Regions from separate parts of the Vibrio sp. Vb0937 genome, predicted to be linked through region 1. Evidence: riboswitches for the same ligand, from Rfam matches in the RefSeq annotation. Region 1 holds a riboswitch; each other region holds the start of a gene.
What was found. Region 1 has a riboswitch for thiamine pyrophosphate ahead of thiD (bifunctional hydroxymethylpyrimidine kinase/phosphomethylpyrimidine kinase). Riboswitches for the same ligand answer to the same signal wherever they lie in the genome.
Positions count from the first base shown of each region.

Region 2: another riboswitch for thiamine pyrophosphate. It lies ahead of thiB (thiamine ABC transporter substrate binding subunit); the one in region 1 lies ahead of thiD (bifunctional hydroxymethylpyrimidine kinase/phosphomethylpyrimidine kinase).
Region 3: another riboswitch for thiamine pyrophosphate. It lies ahead of thiC (phosphomethylpyrimidine synthase ThiC); the one in region 1 lies ahead of thiD (bifunctional hydroxymethylpyrimidine kinase/phosphomethylpyrimidine kinase).

Region 1 is NZ_JAWOTK010000001.1:2,579-8,250, reverse strand. Features, by position in the region: gene R7P67_RS00045 (ABC transporter substrate-binding protein) at 1-596, opposite strand, end outside; gene R7P67_RS00040 (ABC transporter permease) at 644-1,444, opposite strand; gene R7P67_RS00035 (ABC transporter ATP-binding protein) at 1,437-2,192, opposite strand; gene thiD (bifunctional hydroxymethylpyrimidine kinase/phosphomethylpyrimidine kinase) at 2,182-3,054, opposite strand; TPP riboswitch at 3,159-3,269, opposite strand; gene R7P67_RS00025 (TldD/PmbA family protein) at 3,626-5,011, shown strand; gene R7P67_RS00020 (TldD/PmbA family protein) at 5,011-5,672, shown strand, end outside.
Region 2 is NZ_JAWOTK010000012.1:63,813-69,484, reverse strand. Features, by position in the region: gene fbp (class 1 fructose-bisphosphatase) at 1-397, opposite strand, end outside; gene mpl (UDP-N-acetylmuramate:L-alanyl-gamma-D-glutamyl-meso-diaminopimelate ligase) at 710-2,068, shown strand; gene R7P67_RS15620 (flavin prenyltransferase UbiX) at 2,074-2,712, shown strand; TPP riboswitch at 2,750-2,886, shown strand; gene thiB (thiamine ABC transporter substrate binding subunit) at 2,959-3,951, shown strand; gene thiP (thiamine/thiamine pyrophosphate ABC transporter permease ThiP) at 3,993-5,579, shown strand; gene thiQ (thiamine ABC transporter ATP-binding protein) at 5,579-5,672, shown strand, end outside.
Region 3 is NZ_JAWOTK010000030.1:901-6,572, forward strand. Features, by position in the region: gene R7P67_RS20575 (multicopper oxidase family protein) at 1-938, shown strand, start outside; gene crcB (fluoride efflux transporter CrcB) at 1,062-1,445, shown strand; TPP riboswitch at 1,506-1,604, shown strand; gene thiC (phosphomethylpyrimidine synthase ThiC) at 1,768-3,708, shown strand; gene R7P67_RS20590 (thiamine phosphate synthase) at 3,708-5,123, shown strand; gene R7P67_RS20595 (HesA/MoeB/ThiF family protein) at 5,110-5,672, shown strand, end outside.

The DNA.
Region 1 (5,672 bases):
TTAGCTTTATAACCTTCTAATGCTAGTTGGTTGGTTTCGAAGTTACGTAGACCGCCCCAAATCGCATCCACCTTGCCAGACGCAAGAGACGAAGACAGCGCCCAACCTACGTTGATGATTTGTACGTCAGAAAACTTCACGTTCTCTTGCGCAAGCATGGTGCCGATTGTCGCTTCTTCGTTGCCTGCGATCGCAATACCGATCTTCTTACCTTTCAAGTCGCCAAGGTTTTCATTCTTACCGTTGTCCAACACCATCAACGTGTTGAGTGGCGTAGCAATCAAAGTCGCAGAGCGGATTAGTGGCAAACCAGCCGCGACATCGATAGTTAGGCTTGGTTGGTAAGAAATCGCCATGTCGACTTTACCCGCCGCGACCAACTTAGGTGGCGTGCTTGGATCTGCTGGCTCTTGAATGTTGACCTTCAAACCTTGTTCTTTGAAGTAACCACGTTCTTTGGCAATAACGATAGGACCATGGTTTGGATTGACGAACCAATCCAACATCAGTGTCATCTCTTTTTCAGCGGCAAGCACGTTGGTTGATACCACTGAAGCGAGTAGAGCAGCAGCGCTCATAAGTTTGTTTTTATTCACGGGGTTCTTCCTTTTCTTTCCCAATTTTCTTTGGTTATTTTCTGTAATTACTTGCTTTCCCAAGGGATGGCTTTTTTCAATAATTTATCGGTGATGAAGTAGAGTGAGATAGACAGCACGGCGAGGATAAACAGCGCCGCAAACATCTCATCAATGATCATGCGAGCGTTAGCTTGGAGCATCAGATAACCCAAGCCTTCACTTGAACCTACCCACTCACCGACCACTGCTCCAATTGGCGCAATAACGACGGCAACACGAATACCTGAAGCTAAAGTTGGTAGGGCGGCTGGCAATTGAATATGACGGAGTAACTGCCATTTAGACGCACCCATGGTCTTGGCAAGGTCGAGGTAACCTGTTGGTGTATTGCGCAAGCCGTCGTAGCAACATGTCGTGACGGGGAAAAAGATGATGATTGCCGCCATGACGACTTTCGATGCAATGCCGTAACCCAGCCAAAGCATCAGTACTGGCGCGATGGCGAACACGGGGATCGCTTGGCTAGCAATCAGAATTGGCAATAACCAACGCTTCAGCGGCTCGAACATCAGCATTTGCAATGCGAACAGCAAACCCATTGATAATCCAAGCGCCAAGCCAAGTAAAATCTCTTGCGCGGTAACCCAAGTATGTTTGAGCAGGACATCGTAACGAGTGACCAATCTATCCAGCACTTCAATTGGTGAAGGTAAGATGAAGCTTGGCATGTCGAATACCACAACAACCAACTGCCACAATCCCAAGATCACCGCTGTGCTGATGACCAATCGTAGAGCCGGATGGGTCACGCGTTCTTTTTTACTAATGCGCGCCGAAACGGAGTTGTACTGAGTCATATCACTCATAGTCTTTCTCCAATTGATCCAAAATCGCTTGTTGTAGCGCTGCGCACTCTCCATCGAGAACTCGTGGCGGCTTGGAATCCGGAACAACCAAGTGCTGAGCTTGTGCAGGCGTGCCTTGCAGTACATAGAGTTGGTGAGCCAATCGCACCGCTTCTTGTGGGTCGTGGGTAATCAGAACAACCGTCTTATCTTTCAATAATTCGGCAGATAAGGTTTGCAACTTATGGCGAGTAACCGCATCCAGCGCAGAGAAGGGCTCATCCATCAGAACCAAAGGCTTGTCTTGCATCAGAGTGCGAGCAAGGGCAACACGTTGTCTCATGCCGCCAGAGAGCTGAGCTGGCTTAGCATCCGCGTAATCTGCGAGTCCTACTTGGTTTAGTAAAGTCAGTGCGCGTTGTTTATTTTGCTCTGGTGATTGGTCTTGAGAAAATCGAGAACTGAGGCAGACGTTGTCTAACACATTTAACCACGGCAACAACAAGTCTTGTTGTGCCATGTAGGCAATACGCTCGTGCAGGGCGATGCCATCCGTTGTGGTTAATTCACCATGCCATTCGACTTTGTCGTCTAACAACCCAGCTAGATAACGAAGGATCGTCGTTTTTCCGCAACCACTGCGACCAAGTAAAACAGTCCATTGATTGGCAGGGATAGTCATACTCAACCCTGCTAATGTTGGTGTTTGGCTGTCTTTGTATTGCAGACTTGCTTCGGTAAGCTGAATGCCCAGTGCATTAGCGCACATGCGTGTGACCTGCAAAAAAGTGGTTCACAGGGCCGTGACCTTTACCGACATCCAATTCATCTGCGTGCGCGATAGCTTGGCTGATGTACTGCTTACCAAGGTGCACCGCTTTGTGCAGATTGTTGCCTTGACCAAGGTAAGACGCGATAGCAGAAGACAGCGTGCAGCCTGTGCCATGGGTATTTTTGGTTGGAAAGCGTTTAGCGCTGATTAACTCGGCGCTGTCTTGCATGATCAGCAGATCGTTGCTGTTTTCGTCTTTTTCTAAGTGGCCGCCTTTTAACAGCACCGCTTTTGCACCTAGCGCGCGTAAATCAGCAATCATATCGTTCATTTCAGATTCTGATTGAGGTACTGGCTTACCCGTCAATGCTGCGCCTTCGGGTAGGTTAGGGGTAATGATGTCTGCAAGCGGAATCAATTCTTCTTTTAAAGTGCTGATTGCTGACTGTTCCAGTAATAGATCGCCGCTGGTGGCCACCATTACAGGGTCAATCACGAGGTGTTTTGGCTGGTATTGTTTAATTTTGTTGGCAACGACTTTGATGATGTCGGAATCGGCCAGCATGCCTACTTTGACTGCAACGATGTTGAGGTCGATAAATACCGCATCGAGTTGGCTCTCTACATGGTCGAGAGGAATGGGGAAAATCGCAGAAACGCCTTGGGTATTTTGCGAAGTAATCGCCGTGATTACCGAGCAAGCAAAACTGCCGGTTGCGGACATCGCTTTGATGTCGGCTTGAATGCCTGCGCCGCCGCCACTATCAGAACCTGCAATCGTCAACACGATCGGTGTATCTGTTGAAGTTGCTGCTTGTGGCTGTGTTGATGGTTTTTCTTGGCTTGACTGCTGCGCCATGGTCGCTCCTATTACAGACGTAAAGGAACTGACTTGGCCATTGAAGATCGGTGTATGGATCCGTTGAGGCTAGCTGCGTCGATACAGACTTGAAGCAGGCTAGTGGCAAAGTGATGATAGTTCCCTACGTCAGTGCTAACTGAATCAGGTTCAACGGGTCTCGAATTTCGATCTCAGCCGACGCATTCACTGCATGGGCCCCCCGACTATTTCGTCAAGATAATAGCAGTTCACTCAGTTACGGTGCACGTGTTTTTTCCGGCCAAGAGGGGGCAATCGATTAAATATGAGACTTGAGAGCAGTAACGAAAGAACAGAATTTAGTGTAAATAACGTGCTGCATTGAAACTGGCAGTTCAAGACACTATCTAATAGTGAGATGTCGACATAATACGTAACGATTCGTTCTTTGACTTAGCAAGGATTAGCATAAAACAAGGTTAAAAAAGTGTTAATATTTAATGCGTTGCCAATATGCTTTTGAGTCATCCAATTTAGGTTGTGACTGTTATAAACAGAGTCTAACTCAAAGGTGGGGAAGGCTAGGACGATCAACGAGCAAGGAGATTTCATGCTTAATTCTGTAACAGCGAAAGCGGTGATCGATCATGCCCTCTTTTTAGGGGCTGATTTCGCTGAGCTATTCGTTGAACACCATCAAACCAACACTGTCCAGATCGCATCTGGCGAGGTAGATAAGGTGAACTCGGGTATCGATTTTGGTATCGGTATTCGTCTCTTCTTCGGTCATAAAGTGCTTTACGGTTACACCAACAGCACAGATGAAGCCGAACTAAAACGCGTAACCTCACTACTTGCTGCAAAAGATAAGCGTGAGCAAATCGCGTCAGCAGGTTCTCTCAATCTGAACCGCTACCCAATTCAACATGGTTGTCGTATGCCACTTGGCAAAGACGCTAACCTAGATTCTAAAATTGCTTTCCTATTGCAAGTTGACCAAGCAGCACGTGCTGAGAGTGAACATATCAGCCAGTTCATTGGCAGCGTACTTCAGCGCGAACAGCAAGTGTCTATTTTCAATTCAGAAGGTCTACAGGTTGACGATACTCGTCACTACATCCGAGTTGCTGGTAATACTGTCGCTCAAAAAGGCAATGAGCAGTCTTCTGGTATGGAAGGTCCTGGCGCTCTTGCTGGTTGGGAGTTCAGTGAGCAGCTTGATGCCAAAGAGCTAGGTCAAACTATCGCGCAGCAAGCGTTGGTCAAACTTGGTGCGGATGCGTGCCCATCGGGTGAAATGCCAGTGGTAATTGGTAACGGCTTTGGTGGCGTAATCTTCCACGAAGCTTGTGGCCACTTGCTAGAAACCACTTCAGTTGCGAAGAAAGCGTCCGTATTCCACGACAAGATGGGCGAAATGGTTGCTCACACCGCAGTGAATGCAGTCGATGATGGCACCATGACCAACGAATGGGGCTCGATTCATGTTGATGACGAAGGCATGAAGACTCAGCGCACTCAATTGATCAAAGACGGTAAGCTAACCAGCTTTATGGTCGATAAAATGGGTGGCATGAAGACAGGTTATGAGCCTACGGGTTCTGGTCGTCGTCAAAACTACAAGTTTGCACCAACCTCGCGCATGCGTAACACCTTTATCGAAGAGGGCGAGCATTCACTTGATGACATGCTGGCAGGCATCGAACGTGGTATCTATGCGAAGAAGATGGGCGGCGGCTCGGTTCAACCGGGCACGGGTGAGTTCAACTTTGCTGTTCGTGAAGCTTATCTCATTGAAAATGGCAAAATCACCAAACCTCTGAAAACAGCAACGCTGATCAGCACGGGTCCAAAAGTGTTGAAAGAAATCAGCATGGTCGGCAAAGACATGGCGCTTGCGCCGGGCATGTGTGGTTCCGTGAGTGGCTCAGTGCCAACAACAGTCGGTCAGCCAACGCTGAAAGTCGATAACATTCTGGTAGGAGGCGGTAACTAATGAGCCAAGAACAACAACTTCTTAATGCGGTTGATTACGTCCTATCAGAAGCAAAACGCCAAGGTGCAGAAGCGGACGTCATTGTAAACCGCAACAGCAGCTTTTCTCTGAAAGCGAACCAAGGAAAGCTGGATGAGTACAAAGTAAGCTCAAGCCAAGTCCTGGGTGTTCGTGTTGTGAAAGATGCGCGCGTTGCAACAAGCTATTCTGAGTCGTTAGAGCAACCAAGCTTAGATTTGATGCTGACCAACGCACTGCAAAGCGCTCGCTTTTCCAAGCAAGATGAACATCAGACTATTAGTTGCGTGAACAGCCAAATCGCGACTGATGTTGCTGAGATTGCGCAAGAAGATACAACTTCTGTTGACGAAAAAATCGAACTGTCTCTCGCACTTGAGCAAGGCGTAGTGGCTCTGCCTCACGCCTCTAGCGCACCTTACAATGGTTACAGCGATGGCGAAACACAACTGATCATTGCCAATACTCAAGGCACATTGTGTCAACACTTCGAGCGCTCGTTCACTTGTTACGCGTATACCTTGTTTGAAAAAGACGGCAAACAGTCAATGGCGGGTAGAATGTCACTGGGTCGCCGTTTTGATGAGTTGAATCCAGCTTACTGTATCGAAGGTGGCTACAACCTTGCTCGTGATCTTCTGGA
Region 2 (5,672 bases), on a different contig from region 1:
AGATAGTACCAACAGAGACGTTCACATCGATGTTAGAAGAACCATCAAGTGGGTCCATCAGTACTACATATTTGGCGTTTTGGTTGAGTTCTTTATTGAACGCAACTGCTTCGTCTTCTTCTTCACTGGCAACGCCACACACTTGATCACGAGCTTCAAGCGCGGCTTTGAACTTATCGTTCGCGTAAACATCGAGCTTTTGCTGATCTTCACCTTGGACATTTTCCGTGCCTACAGCACCAGTGATATCACCGAGACCCGCTGCGTTGATTTCGCGGTTAACGATTTTTGCAGCTAAACGAATGGAGGCTAAAAGGGATGATAGATCACCGCTAGCGTGGGGGAAATCCGCTTGTTTTTCGACAATGAACTCGCCTAGGGTGCGCAGTCCTGACATGGTTAATCCTTACATTTTCATTTCATTGGGGGTAGTGCGCAAGTGAGCATCTCTTTATGGATGTTAAACGATTGCGCTGGATGTAAGTTTAAGTCGCAGATCTTTTTAATGGTAATGAAGTAACTGTTTGAGATCTCAATTTATTTGTAGACTTGTTTGAGGGATTCATCAGTAAGCAAGAGGTTGTACAGTCTGTGTTCAACCTTGTCATATTTGTGAAAGGGACTGCAAGAAGAAGGCTAAAGTCACTCGCTTTTCAGGCGGTAATCGCGATAATGAAAGCATTAAAAAACGCATTACAAGGTTTAGCTTATGCACATTCATATCTTGGGTATCTGTGGCACATTTATGGGCGGCGCAGCGATTCTAGCGCGCCAATTAGGACATAAAGTCACTGGTTCTGATGCCAACGTTTATCCGCCAATGAGCACACTGCTTGAGTCTCAAGGTATTGAAATTATTGAAGGCTTTGACCCGTCTCAACTCGACCCTCAACCAGATCTTGTGGTGATTGGTAATGCGATGAGCCGTGGTAACCCTTGTGTCGAGCATGTGCTCAACACTAACATGCGTTACACCTCTGGCCCGCAGTGGCTCAACGAGTTTTTGCTGCATGATCGTTGGGTATTGGCGGTATCGGGTACACATGGGAAAACGACCACGTCGAGCATGCTTGCTTGGATACTTGAAGATTGTGGTTATCAACCGGGTTTCTTAGTCGGTGGGGTACTCGGTAACTTCGGAGTGTCTGCTCGTTTGGGTGAAAGTATGTTTTTTGTCGTTGAAGCGGACGAATATGACAGTGCTTTTTTCGATAAGCGTTCTAAGTTTGTGCATTACCATCCTCGCACTTTAATCATGAATAACCTTGAGTTCGATCATGCTGATATCTTCGATGATCTAGAAGCGATCAAACGCCAATTCCATCATTTAGTGCGAACTGTACCGGGCAATGGATTGATCTTAGCGCCGAGGCAGGATCAAGCGTTAGCGGATGTATTAGAGCGTGGTTGCTGGACAGAAAAGCAGTTTTCAGGTGTTGATGGTGACTGGCAAGCGCACAAATTAGTGCTTGATGGCTCAAAATTTGACGTTGCGTTGCAAGGCGAGAAGGTTGGTACCGTCGAATGGAATTTGGTGGGTGACCACAATGTGGATAATGCGCTGATGGCAATCGCTGCTGCACGACATGTTGGAGTCACTCCGGATCTTGCTTGCCAAGCATTAGGGCGTTTCATCAATACCAAGCGCCGTTTAGAGCTGAAAGGTGAAGAACAAGGTGTGACGGTTTACGATGATTTTGCGCATCACCCAACGGCAATTGAACTTACAGTCGGTGGTTTGCGTAACAAGGTAGGTGAAAAACGCATCCTTGCTGTGTTAGAGCCGCGTTCTGCCACCATGAAGCGTGGCGTACACAAAAACACACTTGCAGAGTCACTACACAGTGCAGATGAAGTCTTCTTGTTCCAGCCAGATAATATCGAGTGGTCTGTGCAAGACATTGCCGACCAATGCACACAGCCAGCGTTTGTCGATGCGGATATAGATAACTTTGTAGCCAAGATCGTCGAACGTGCGCGACCAGGTGACCAAATTCTAGTCATGAGCAACGGTGGCTTTGGTGGTATTCACGGAAAACTTCTTGAGCAGTTAAAACAAAAAGCCTGATTGATATGCAAAACAAAACACAACCCTCTCATAAAAAAGCCATCACGTTGGCATTAACGGGTGCTTCTGGTGCTCCCTACGGCCTTCGTCTTTTAGAATGCTTGGTTGCGGCGGATTATCATGTCTACGTTCTGATTTCTTCGGCGGCTCGTGTTGTGATGGCAACCGAGCATAATCTTAAGCTACCAAGTGGCCCAGAAGCGGCGCAGCAAGCATTAGTAGAGCACCTGAACTGCAATCCAAATAACATCACCGTTTGCGGTAAAGACGATTGGTTCTCGCCGGTTGCGTCTGGTTCTGCTGCACCCAAGCAAATGGTGGTTTGCCCATGTTCTGCGGGAAGCGTTGCAGCGATTGCGCATGGTATGTCAGATAACTTGATCGAGCGGGCCGCTGATGTGGTAATGAAAGAGCGCGGGCAGCTGTTGCTCGTGGTTCGCGAAACACCATTTTCAACGCTACATCTGGAGAACATGCACAAACTGTCGCAAATGGGCGTCACCATCATGCCAGCAGCTCCAGGCTTCTATCATCAGCCAAAGAGTATTGAAGACTTAGTGGATTTTATGGTGGCGAGAATTCTTGACCACTTAGGTATTGAGCAAGGTTTGGTGCCTCGTTGGGGTTATGACCAGCGCTCGTGAGCTGATTGTGTAACCACTCAAATACCTTTACAATCCATCCAACTCATCGGGGAGCAAACCCATTTAGCATTGAGTCAATCAATGCATTGGGGCGCTGAGACCTAAGTGTTTAACTAGGGACCCGTATTACCTGAACCAGATAATGCTGGCGTAGGAATTGAGTCTGGATATTGGAAGTCCTTAATAGCCGCCTCAAACCCTGTGCCGCTCAACTTATTTCTCTGAAATACTCATGGAGAGCGAGCAGTGAAACCCACTCTAAATCTGATTGCCTTAGCTGCAATCACCTCTACTTCAGCGTTTGCCGCTGAAAACACATTAACCATCTATACCTACGACTCTTTTGCCGCAGATTGGGGGCCGGGTCCTAAAATCGAGCAAGCTTTTGAAGCAAAATGTGGCTGTGACGTTAACTTCGTAGCGTTGGACGATGGTGTGTCGATTCTGAATCGTCTTCGTCTTGAAGGCGGTAATAGCAAAGCGGACATCGTATTAGGTTTGGATAACAATCTGATGGCAGAAGCGAAGAAAACCGGTCTGCTTGCCGAGCACAATGTAGATACGTCCAATACAGTGTTACCAAACGGTTGGAGCGACACGACGTTTGTACCGTACGATTACGGCTACTTCGCGTTTGTGTACAACAAAGAGAAAATGACTAATCCGCCGAAAAGCATGAAAGAGCTGGTGGAAACGCGCGACGATCTGAAAGTGATTTACCAAGATCCGCGGACTTCAACGCCGGGCCAAGGCTTGATGCTATGGATGAAATCTATTTATGGCGACGATGTGACGCAAGCGTGGCAGAAGCTAGCGAGCAAAACCGTAACGGTCACGAAAGGTTGGTCTGAAGCGTATTCCATGTTCCTCAATGGTGAGTCCGATTTAGTGCTTTCTTACACCTCCTCACCTGCGTACCACTTAATTGCGGAAAACGATTCGAAGTTTGCGACGGCGAATTTTGCTGAAGGCCACTACATGCAAGTTGAAGTCGCCGCCAAAGTGAAAGGGGCAAAAAATTCAGAACTTGCTGATCAATTTATGAGTTTCATTTTAAGTGATGAGTTCCAATCGGCGATGCCAACGGGTAACTGGATGTACCCAGTCACTGACGTTGAGTTACCTAAAGGTTTTGAAACTTTGAGTGTTCCAAGCAAGTCGTTGAGCTTTAGTGCTGATGAAGTGGCAAAAATGCGTAAGTCTTGGATTCGCGAATGGCAAAGCGCATTGACGTTTTAGCTGACGTTTCCACCCTCATCTGAATGAGATAGGTTTTACCTTTGAATTCTGTTCCAAAAATAGGTTTAGGGGTCGCGATGATCATCGCGACCTTTGTTATTTCTGCCCTAGGTGCTTTGATTGTTCAAGCCCCTTCACTTGATGTGTCTGTGGTATGGGGCGACCCGTACTATCAACATGTCACCAAGTTCAGTTTCTACCAAGCGTTTCTTTCCACATTGCTCAGTGTTGGCTTTGCCATTCCAGTAGCGCACGCACTTTCGCGTCGCCAATTTATTGGTAAATCATTACTGCTTAAGCTGTTTGCATCGACACTGGTTTTGCCGGTTTTGGTTGGTGTTTTTGGGCTGTTAGCGATTTATGGCAACAGTGGTTTGTTGGCGCAGTGGTTGCAAAGTTTCGACACTAAACTGCCATTCTCTATTTACGGTTTGAACGGCATTTTACTCGCCCATGTGTTCTTTAATTTACCTTACGCGGCACGATTGCTTCTGCAAGCCTTGGAGTCTATTCCTGCCGAGCAGCATAAGCTTTGCGCGCATCTTGGGATGAGCCATTGGGATAAGTTTCGCTGGGTAGAATGGCCGCGTTTAAGGCAGCAGCTTCCCCACGTTTGTGGGTTGGTGTTTATGTTGTGCTTTACCAGTTTTGCCACTGTAATGGCGTTGGGGGGCGGGCCAAAATCCACCACCATTGAATTGGCCATTTACCAAGCGATTAAGTTTGATTTTGATTTACAAGCTGGGGCGTTATTGGCGCTGTGGCAGATGCTGTTATGTGGACTGCTTGCTATTGGAGTGCAGAAGTTAACAAGGCCTGTTTCTATCAGTGCTGGAAGCACATCGGTACAGCAATATTTAACGAAGGATCATGGGTGGTCAAAAGCTTGGGATAGCTTTTGGATCATAGGTGCCTTTTTACTGGTAATACCGCCGTTATTGATGGTGTTACTGAGTGGCATCAACCAACAAGTTTGGACAGTATTAACCGATGAGCGTTTTTGGTTTGCGCTATTGAACTCCCTCAAAGTCGCCTGTGTCGCTAGCGTGCTTGCGGTCGCTGCAGGGGTGTCCATACTATTGACCAGTCGCCGTTGGCGGTTGCAGTACAAAAACACGCGAGCCGATCAGATAGAGTTAATCGGCACCATTATTTTGGTGACTCCAGGTCTGGTGATTAGCACCGGTTTATTCTTACTACTGCGCGCATTTACCGATGTTTTTAGCTTGGCATTTTTTGTCGTGATTTTGGTGAACGGTTTGATGGCTTTGCCTTACGTGATCAAAACGCTAGCGCAGCCAATGCTGCACATTGAACAACAGTATCAGTATGTATGTGCCAGCTTAGGCATGCGTGGCTGGCAACGGTTTAAAGTGGTGGAGTGGCAGGCGCTACGCAAGCCGTTTGCACATGCGTTTGCGATCAGCTTTATGTTTGCAATAGGGGATTTAAGTGCCATCGCACTGTTTGGTGGACAAGAGTTTCGTACCTTACCTCTGTATTTGTTCCAGTTGCTTGGCAGTTATCAGATGGACGCAGCTGCGGTGGTATCGGTGACCCTATTGTTGTTGAGTGTGGGCTGTTTTGCCTTGATTGAGAAAGTATTGAAAACGAAGGAGAGAGCGTAATGTTAGTGTTGGATGATGTGCAGTACACCTACCAACGTGAACTGTTTCGTTTTGACTTAACGATTGAGCAAGGACAGATTGTATCGCTGATGG
Region 3 (5,672 bases), on a different contig from region 1:
GGCTAATTGTCGTTGAAGAGGCAGAGCCTGTTCAGTTTGATGAAGAGCATGAAGTCGTCCTCAAGCATTGGCACTTAGACAAGCAAGGACAATGGAAGAACCTTATGGTGCCGCGCTTGAGCGCTCGTATGGGGACTCCCGGAGAGTGGAGTAGCGTCAATGGTGTCCATGAGCCTGTTTATGCGCTGAAGCAGAATGCCACTACGCGATTAAGAATTGCTAATGTCGATAATACCATTACTTACCCGATCGCTATAGAAGGGGCAGAGGCTTGGGTTATTGCTATTGATGGTAATCCTGTTAAAGCGCCTTATAAGCTCACTCAGCACAAAATTGGTCCGGGAATGAGGTTAGATATCGGATTGATTGCTCCGAAGGCTGGAACACGTGTTTATGTGCGTCAAATGAAAGGACGCTTCCCATTCCCTTTGTGCGAGTTTGACGTTGTTGAGTCTGACCTGCCGAACAACCAGAAACTGCCTTTATTACCTCTCAACCCTGTGCCAGCTCTCGATTTGAAAAATGCAGAGCAAATCGATTATGTGTTTGAGTGGGAGGGCGCGATCACTCCTGCTGATCAATCGGGCAAAGCGATACCTAAGTTCTGGCTGATGAACAAACGGGCTTGGGAGGGAATGAGCAAAGATAATATTCCAGCGCCGCTTTCAACATTGGAGATGGGAAAAACCTATATCTTCAACCTAAAGAACGTCACCCAATATCATCATCCTATTCATCTTCATGGACACACATTTACGGTTCTTGAGTTAGATGGCAAAAAACTCGACGAACCGTTTCATACCGATACGGTCTTACTTGGAAAAAACGGCAGTGCGAAAGCGGCATTTGTTGCAGATAACCCAGGGCGTTGGATGTACCATTGTCATGTAATTGAACACATGAAGACGGGTTTGATGGGTTACATTGAAGTAAAGTGACTCCTGTAACTTTTAAAATCTTGATAAGTTTTAAGCGCTATACTTTGCTGAATTCTAAGATTGTATAATCACTATTGCCGTAAATTTGATTACAATGTCGCCATTAACTTTTCTGGGGGAATTATGGGACAACTATCCGTTTTGGGTTTTATTGCATTGGGTGGTGCATTTGGTGCATGTTCTCGTTACTTAATTTCTGAACTTTGTGTCATTTTATTGGGGCGTGGTTTTCCATATGGTACGTTAACCGTTAACGTTGTTGGCTCATTTATGATGGGCTTATTGATAGCAGCTTTCGATAATGAACTTTTGGCAACGGAACCTTGGCGACAAGTGATTGGCTTGGGTTTTTTAGGTGCACTAACGACGTTTTCCACCTTCTCGATGGATAATGTTTTGCTTATGCAGCAGGGCGCTTTCTTTAAGATGGGGTTGAACGTATTGTTGAATGTCGTGTTAAGTATTTCAGCGGCGTGGATTGGCTTTCAATTATTGATGCGCAGCTAGCAAAGTAGTTAAAAATTGAACAGGTCGGCTTGGTTTCACCAAGCCGTTTTTATATACTGACATCACTTGTCGGAGTGCCATAAGGCTGAGACCGTTAATTCGGGATCCGTTGAACCTGATCAGATTAGAATCTGCGAAGGGAACAAGAGAAGATATTCACACCGGAGTTTTTTCTGGTTGATCTATCAAAAGTCGAATGTTGTTACAGGCAAATATCGTAAGCTTTAACTAGCCTTAATTTGACTCCTCTTGTCGCATCTATCCGCCAAGCATTTTTATCCAATTACTTTTTATCTAGTATAACAAAGCAAGGAAAAATGCTATGTCGAGTCGCAAACAAGCGAGACTGGAAGCAAAACAGTTCATTGATACACTCTCGGTACAACCGTACCCCAATTCAAGCAAAGTCTACGTAGAAGGCTCACGTCCAGATATTCGTGTGCCAATGCGTGAAATATCACTCGCTGATAGCCTTATTGGAGGCACAAAAGAAGCGCCTATATTCGAACCTAATGAGCCAGTACGCGTTTACGATACGTCGGGTGTATACACAGATCCAGAGCACACCATAGACCTCTATAACGGCTTACCTAAGCTGAGAGAAGGGTGGATTGAAGAGCGCGCCGATACTGAGCTACTTGATGAAGTAAGCTCGGTGTACACCAAAGAACGCTTAGAAGACGAAACACTAGACGGTCTTCGTTACGGTAATCTACCACGTATTCGACGTGCCAAAGATGGCCATTGTGTGACTCAATTGCACTATGCTCGCAAAGGTATTATTACCCCAGAAATGGAATATATCGCGCTGCGTGAAAACATGGGGCGTGCCAAGTATCGCGATGAAGTGCTGAATCAACAGCATCCGGGTCAAAGCTTCGGAGCGAACCTACCAAAAGATATTACCGCCGAATTCGTGCGTAAAGAAGTCGCCGAAGGTCGCGCTATTATCCCTTCAAATATTAACCACCCAGAATCCGAACCAATGATCATTGGACGTAACTTTTTGGTCAAAGTGAACGCCAACATCGGTAACTCATCGGTCACTTCTTCGATTGAGGAAGAAGTAGAAAAGTTAGTATGGGCAACGCGTTGGGGTGGAGATACCGTAATGGATCTTTCTACTGGACGTAACATCCACGAAACTCGCGAGTGGATTCTACGTAACAGTCCGGTTCCGATCGGTACCGTGCCAATGTACCAAGCGCTTGAGAAAGTGAACGGTGTTGCGGAAAACCTTAACTGGGAAGTGATGCGCGATACCCTGATTGAGCAAGCAGAGCAGGGCGTTGACTACTTTACTATCCATGCCGGTTTACTACTTCGTTATGTGCCAATGACTGCAAAACGCATTACTGGCATCGTCTCTCGTGGTGGTTCTATCATCGCGAAATGGTGTTTAGCGCATCACCAAGAAAGCTTCTTATATACCCACTTCCGAGAGATCTGTGAAATCTGTGCTAAGTACGATGTTGCACTATCTCTTGGTGATGGTCTGCGCCCTGGCTCGGTAGCCGATGCTAACGACGAAGCGCAATTTGCAGAGCTTCGCACTCTTGGTGAGTTGACCAAGATAGCGTGGGAATACGACGTACAGGTGATAATCGAAGGTCCTGGTCATGTTCCAATGCATATGATCAAAGAGAACATGGAAGAGCAGTTAGAGCACTGTCATGAGGCTCCTTTCTATACCCTTGGTCCGCTGACGACAGACGTCGCTCCTGGTTACGACCATATTACTTCAGGCATCGGCGCTGCCATGATTGGTTGGTATGGCTGTGCAATGCTTTGCTACGTAACTCCTAAAGAGCATCTTGGCTTACCAAACAAAGAAGACGTGAAAGTAGGCATGATCACTTACAAGCTTGCTGCGCACGCCGCTGATTTAGCGAAAGGGCACCCTGGCGCTCAAGTTCGTGATAATGCGCTTTCTAAAGCTCGCTTCGAGTTCCGTTGGGAAGATCAATTTAACTTGTCGCTCGACCCAGATACTGCTCGTGCTTTCCATGATGAAACCTTGCCTCAAGAGTCCGGCAAAGTTGCTCACTTCTGTTCGATGTGTGGACCAAAGTTCTGCTCGATGAAGATCTCGCAAGAGGTACGAGAGTATGCGAAAGACACTGAGCAAGTTGCTGCGGACCAAGCTATATCGATCAAAATGCTGGATGATCCTCTTGAGGGGATGCGTCAGAAATCGCAAGAATTTAGAGAGTCAGGTTCCGAGCTATACCACCCAGCAGCACATGCCGAGGTAAGTGACTAATGAGCAAAATCCTTATTCCGTCATCATTGATTGAACTGACTGGTTTAGTTCAGCAATGTTTGTTGTTGGCGAAAGAACAGGGTTTTAGCATCGAAGACATTGAGTTGGGTGTGAGCCCAACTCAATCTATTCAGCTTGTTCGCGACCAACAGACCACACGCATAACGACAGATCTTATTAATGGTTATGACTCTGAGAATGAGAGTTCATTTGTGCTCTATTACCGCTCTGCTTTGTCGGTAGAAGCGTGTGCTAAGCAACCGTCGAAAGCGATTTATATTGGTATTGTTGATACTCAGGTATCCGATAAAAAGGAGAAAGTGCTTAAGCTTGATATCTGGCGTCACCCAATTAACAACGAAGTGAGAGCGCTTTCCGTTAAGTCCAAACTCAACGCAATGTTCGATCCTGAACATCACCTTGCTTGGATAGTAACGCTGACAGTACTCGATTTTCCTATCGAAGATGCGTTAACACTTGCTCGAGGAATGCTAACTCAACAAGCGAATGTTTCACGTGAAACACTGTTGAATGGCAACCTTAACGAGGGAAGATCTACTCAGTGGGCTGACCAATTTGATGATTTCCCCACACCTGTACTGGAGGATAACCGACTAGGTATTCAAGTTGGTTGGTCTGCACAAGGTGAGAGCGTTAGCTTTCCAACTCTAACTAAGCAAAGTCTAGGGCTCTATCCAGTCGTTGATGATGTTGCTTGGATTGAGCGTCTACTGCCACTAGGCATCAACACTATTCAACTGCGAATAAAGAACCCACAACAAGCCGATTTAGAACAACAGATCATTCGAGCAATTGAGCTAGGTCGTCAGTATCAAGCACAAGTGTTCATCAATGACTATTGGCAGTTGGCAATCAAGCATGGCGCTTATGGTGTTCACCTAGGACAAGAAGACATAGAAGAATCGAATTTGGCTCAGCTAACTAAAGCCGGCATTTGTCTTGGTCTTTCTACTCATGGTTATTATGAGCTACTGCGCATCGTACAAATTCATCCTAGTTACATCGCGCTAGGGCATATTTTCCCAACCACCACAAAACAGATGCCATCGAAACCACAAGGTTTGGTGCGCTTGTCTCTTTATCAAAAGCTGATTGATAGCATTCCTTACGGAAACACAGAGTTGGTTTTCCGTCCCGCAAAAGACAAAGCAGGTAGTGACTATGTGCTTGGCTTTCCGACGGTCGCGATTGGTGGCATTGACCAATCTAATGCTGACCAAGTTTGGCAAACAGGTGTTTCTAGCTTAGCAGTAGTGCGTGCTATTACGTTGGCAGAATCACCTCAATCGGTCATCGAGTTCTTCGCACAACTGATGAAGGAAAGACAGCTAACGTTCACTGATCAGAATAGTGAGTTGGCGGATACCAAGAGAGGCGAGCATGCTCACGGATAAGCAGTTCCTTCGCTATCAGCGCCAAGTCGCTCTGCCTGAAATTGCCGAAATTGGGCAAGAGCGTTTGAGTAAATCGCATGTGCTGATCATCGGTTGTGGTGGGTTAGGAAGTGCTGCGAGTTTGTACTTGGCATCAGCGGGTGTTGGTAAATTGGTTGTGGTTGATGATGATGAAGTTGATAGCAGTAACCTACAACGTCAGATCATTTATCGTGAACAAGACCTCCAAGTTGCGAAAACAAAAGCGACTGTAAAGCAACTTACTGAACTTAATTCTATGGTTCAAATTCGTGCCCTCAATAAGCGATTAGACAAAGCACAGCTTCAGCTTGAGGTGATGCTAGCGGATGTGGTGCTCGACTGCACCGATAACATGCCAACGCGTCAGCTAATTAACCAAGTTTGTTTCGAGCAAAATACGCCGCTCATCTCGGCGGCGGCAATTGGTTGGCAAGGGCAATTCGCTGTCTTTGATTACCAAACACCAAGTGAACAAGAAGCGCAGAGTAAAGCGTGTTACCGCTGTTTGTATCCGTTCGACGAATTACC